Regions from separate parts of the Streptomyces sp. NPDC051578 genome, predicted to be linked through region 2. Evidence: predicted binding sites of a transcription regulator. Region 2 holds the regulator's gene; the other holds the start of a gene.

Region 1 (2,389 bases), on a different contig from region 2:
GCGCGGGCGCCGCGGATGTCGTACTCGTCCTCGGTGCGCTCGTTCCAAGGCAGTTCCAGGACGGTGTCGAGCCAGGTCCGGATCCAGGAGCCCTCGGGGGACTGGTCGCTGGCCCGCTCCAGCTTCTCGACTTCCTTGAGCGCGGCCTCCCGTACCTTCTCGGGCAGGTCGGCGGCCTCGACGCGGGCCCGGTAGTCGTCGGACTCCTCGCCGTCCTTCTCCCCGTTCAGTTCGCGCAGTTCCTTGCGGACGGCCTCCAGCTGGCGGCGGAGCAGGAACTCGCGCTGCTGCTTGTCGACGCCGTCCTGGACGTCCTTGGCGATGGATTCGGCGACGTCCTGTTCGGCGAGGTGGTCGCTGAGCGCCTTGATGGCGAGCCTCAGCCGGGCCACGGGGTCGGCCGTCTCCAGCAGCTCCACCTTCTGGGCCACCGTCAGGAACGGCGAGTACCCGGAGTTGTCGGCGAGCGCGGAGACCCCTTCGATCTGCTGGACCCGGTCCACGACCTGCCAGGCGCCGCGCTTCTTGAGCCAGCTGGTGGCGAGGGCCTTGTACTCCTTGACGAGCTCGGCGACGGCCCCCGGCAGCGGGTCGGGCACCTGTTCGTCGACGGTCTCCCCCTCCACCCACAGCGCGGCCCCCGGGCCGGTGGTCCCGGCGCCGATGCGGACGCGGCCGCGGCCGCGGATCAGCGCGCCGGGGTCACCGTCGGAGAGCCGTCCCACCTGCTCGACGGTGCCGAGCACACCCGTCGCGGCGTACTTCCCGTCGATGCGCGGTACGAGCAGCACCCGCGGCTTCCCGCTGCCCGCGGCGGCCTGCGCGGCCTCCACGGCTCCGCGCACCTCGGCGTCGGACAGGTCCAGCGGTACCACCATCCCGGGCAGCACGACCTCGTCATCGAGCGGCAACACGGGCAGGGTGAGCGTTACGGACGTCGAAGCCATGATCTTCCCTCCGGCAGTCAAGTTGAGCTATGCCGACTCAATGTCCCGGAGCCCGGCAATGTTCCCCCACCTGAGTTCGCCGGCGGCGAACACGTGCGCCGGGGTCAGTCTGCCGAGAGGTGGACGTCGCCCGAGGTGGTCTTCACGGAGAGGCTCGACGGGGCGGCCGGGTCGGCGGGGAGGCTGATGTCACGGGTGCCGGAGGAGGAGGTGGCCGCGATCCGGTAGGCGCCCCGGGGCACCCGGAGCGTCACGTCGCCCGAGCCGGTGTCGGCCGTGACCGAGGCCGGGTGCGTGGCGAAGGCCAGGCGGGCGTCGCCCGAACGGGAGTGGACCTCGGCCTGCGTGCCGGAAAGCTCCGCCGCCCGGATGTCGCCCGAGGAGGTACGGATCCTCAGCGGGCCCGCTATGCGCCCGGCCCCGACCTCGCCGGAGGAGGTACGGACCGTCAGGGGGCCCGCGACGCGTTCGGCCGTGACGGTGCCCGAGGAGGAGGTGAGGTCGGCGGCCGCGACGCCGGTGACCGTGAGGCGGCCGCTGTCGGTGCGCAGCTTCACCGTCGCCGAGGCGGGCACCTCCAGCCGGTAGTCGACGTAGCAGCTGCCGGAGCAGCCGGCGGTGAAGGTGAGCACGCCCGACGTGACCCGCTGGTCCGGCCTGGGCGGGGTGCCACCGCGGTAGTGGACCGTGCGGTGGACGGTGACGCCCGGGCCGCTGCCCGGGACGACCTCGACGGAGCCGTGCCGTCCGTCCGCCACCTCGACGGCGCGGACGGCCTCGGTCACGGTGGCGTCGTCGGTCGCCGTCTTCTGGCCTCCCTGGGCGAGGCGGCCGAGGGTGCAGCCGGTCAGGAGCAGTGCCGACGTGACGGCGAGGGCGGGTAACGCGAGGGCCGGCCGGGCGGGGAAGGTGCGGGAGCGGGACGTCATGTGCGGAAGTCTGACGGGCCCCGCCCCCTCGCGACGATGGGGCCGCTACCCGCACGGGCCGGGGGTTATCCCCCCGTCGCCACCGGGCGCTCCAGGGGCCGGCCCGGGAGCTCCGGGAGGCCCCATTCGCCCCAGGAGCCGTCGTACACGGCCGTCTCCCGGTAGCCGGCCAGCTCCGCGCCGAGCGCGAGGACGCAGGCCGTCACCCCCGAGCCGCAGCTGAGGTAGAGGCGCTCCCGGTCCCCCGCCGCCGCGCGGAAAGCCTCCCGGAGTTCCTCCGCGGGCCGCATCAGGCCGCCGGGAGACTGGAGTTCCGCGAAGGGGAGGCTGACCGCGCCCGGCACGTGGCCGCCGCGCAGGCCCGGCCGGGGTTCCGGGGCGGTGCCCGCGAACCGCTCCCGGGTGCGGGCGTCGAGCACCGCGGCGGCCGGGTCCGCCAGGGCCCCGGCCACGGTGGCGGCGTCCACCAGCAGCCCGGGCCGCGGCCGGGCGGTGAAGGAGCCGCGCGGGCCC
Region 2 (2,389 bases):
GATGCCGCGGACAAGGGCTGACGTCGAACATGTAGGTGTACGAGAGGAGGGCCACCGAGGATGAGCACGAAGGACTTCGTCGAGAAGGACTACTACAAGGTCCTCGGTGTCCCCAAGGACGCCACCGAGGCAGAGATCAAGAAGGCGTACCGGAAGCTCGCCCGCGAGTTCCACCCGGACGCCAACAAGGGCGACGCCTCGGCCGAGGAGCGCTTCAAGGAGATCTCCGAGGCGAACGACATCCTCGGGGACGCGAAGAAGCGCAAGGAGTACGACGAGGCCCGCGCACTGTTCGGGAACGGCGGCTTCCGCCCCGGTCCCGGCGGTGCCGGCGGCTCGTTCAACTTCGACCTCGGTGACCTCTTCGGCGGCGCGCAGCCGGGCGGCGCGGGCGGCGGCTTCGGCGGCGGCCTCGGGGACGTCTTCGGCGGCCTGTTCAACCGCGGCGGCGCGGGCCCCGGTGCGGGAACCCGCACCCAGCCCCGCCGCGGCCAGGACATCGAGTCGGAGGTCACCCTCTCCTTCACGGAGGCGGTGGACGGGGCCACGGTCCCGCTGCGGATGTCCTCGCAGGCGCCCTGCAAGGCCTGTTCGGGCACCGGCGACAAGAACGGCACCCCCCGGGTGTGCCCGACCTGCGTCGGTACCGGCCAGGTTTCGCGGGGCAGCGGCGGCGGCTTCTCGCTGACCGACCCCTGCGCGGACTGCAAGGGCCGCGGCCTGATCGCCGAGACCCCCTGCGACGTCTGCAAGGGCAGCGGCCGGGCCCGCAGCTCCCGCACCATGCAGGTGCGGATCCCGGCGGGCGTCTCGGACGGCCAGCGGATCCGGCTGCGCGGCAAGGGCGCCCCGGGCGAGCGCGGCGGTCCCGCCGGCGACCTGTACGTGGTCGTTCATGTCGGCAGTCACCCCGTGTTCGGCCGCAAGGACGACAACCTGACGGTGACCGTTCCGGTGACGTTCGCGGAGGCGGCACTCGGCGCCGAGATCAAGGTGCCGACGCTGAACGGTCCTTCGGTCACGCTGAAACTGCCGCCGGGCACGCCGGGCGGCCGTACGATGCGCGCCCGGGGCAAGGGCGCGGTCCGCAAGGACGGCACCCGCGGCGACCTGCTGGTGACGATCGAGGTGGCCGTTCCGGCGGAGCTGTCGGACAAGGCCCGCGAGGCGCTGGAGATGTACCGCGACGCGACCGGGTCCGAGGACCCGCGTGCCGCGCTGTTCGAGTCCGCGAAGGGAGCATGAGATGGACGGCCGCCGCAGGAACCCGTACCAACTGACCGATGAGACACCGGTCTACGTGATCTCGGTGGCCGCCCAGCTCTCGGGCCTGCATCCGCAGACCCTGCGCCAGTACGACCGCCTCGGCCTGGTCTCACCCGACCGGACGGCCGGGCGCGGGCGTCGATATTCGGCCAGGGACATCGAATTGCTGCGCACCGTGCAGGCGCTGTCCCAGGACGAGGGCATCAACCTGGCGGGTATCAAGCGGATCATCGAACTGGAGAACCAGGTCGCCGCGCTCCAGCAGCGCGTGGCCGAGCTGTCCAGCGCCGTGGACGGCGCGGCCGCCGCCCTGCGGGCCAGGGAGGCCCAGGTCCACGCCTCGTACCGGCGCGACCTGGTCCCGTACCAGCCGCCGCAGCCGGGCAACGCGCTGGTCGTCTGGCGCCCCAAGCGCCCGAAGGACTGACGCCCCCGCGCGCCCGCCGCACGGCAACGGGGAAGGCCCCGCCCGGATGGTTCCGGGCGGGGCCTTCGTGCTGCGCGGCGTCAGTCGTGGCCCGCGGGCAGGGGCGGGGACGCGCTGTGCAGGATGCCCGACTGGGCGATGAGGAAGCCGAGTTGGGCGCGGCTGCCGCTGCCCAGGGTGGTGGCCAGCTTCGCGATGTGCGCGCGGCAGGTGCGTACGTTCATCCCCAGCCGGCGTGCGATCGCCTCGTCCACGTGCCCCTCTATGAGCAGCTGGGCTATGGAGCGCTGCACGCCGGAGATACCATCCGGCGTGTGCGTGTACGTCACCTCGTCGCCCAACGGCACGGCTCGGCGCCAGAGTTGCTCGAAGACCTTGATGAGGTAGTCGACCAGCCCCGGATGCCGCAGCTCCAGGGCCACCCGGCGGTCGTCGCTCGCGGGGATGAAGGCCACGGTGCGGTCGAAGATCATGAGGCGCTCGATCAGCTCTTCGAGCGTGCGGATCTCCACCTTCCCCGTGGAGATGCGGTCCACGTAGGCGAGCGTGCCCTGGCTGTGCCGCACCGTGTGCTGGTAGAGCGTGCGGATGCTCACGCCGCGGTCTATCAGCGGCGCGGCGCGCTCCAGGGCCTCGCTGAGGATGAACGTGGGTCTGGCGCCGCCCGGCTGGACGGTCAGGGCCTCGGTGTGGCAC

What was found. The regulator HspR, encoded in region 2, represses chaperone genes until heat shock. The targets are predictions, from matches to a motif close to TTGAGNNNNNNNNNCTCAA.
Region 1: the regulator HspR is predicted to act here: its motif matches at 970-988, upstream of lon (endopeptidase La).

Annotation. Positions count from the first base shown of each region.
Region 1 covers NZ_JBITDH010000001.1:1,527,448-1,529,836, forward strand. Annotated here, with positions in the region: gene lon (endopeptidase La) at 1-947, opposite strand, end outside; gene ACIA6C_RS06795 (DUF4097 family beta strand repeat-containing protein) at 1,052-1,876, opposite strand; gene ACIA6C_RS06800 (sulfurtransferase) at 1,942-2,389, opposite strand, start outside.
Region 2 covers NZ_JBITDH010000004.1:342,923-345,311, forward strand. Annotated here, with positions in the region: gene grpE (nucleotide exchange factor GrpE) at 1-21, shown strand, start outside; gene dnaJ (molecular chaperone DnaJ) at 61-1,245, shown strand; gene ACIA6C_RS20715 (heat shock protein transcriptional repressor HspR) at 1,247-1,693, shown strand; gene ACIA6C_RS20720 (helix-turn-helix transcriptional regulator) at 1,774-2,389, opposite strand, start outside.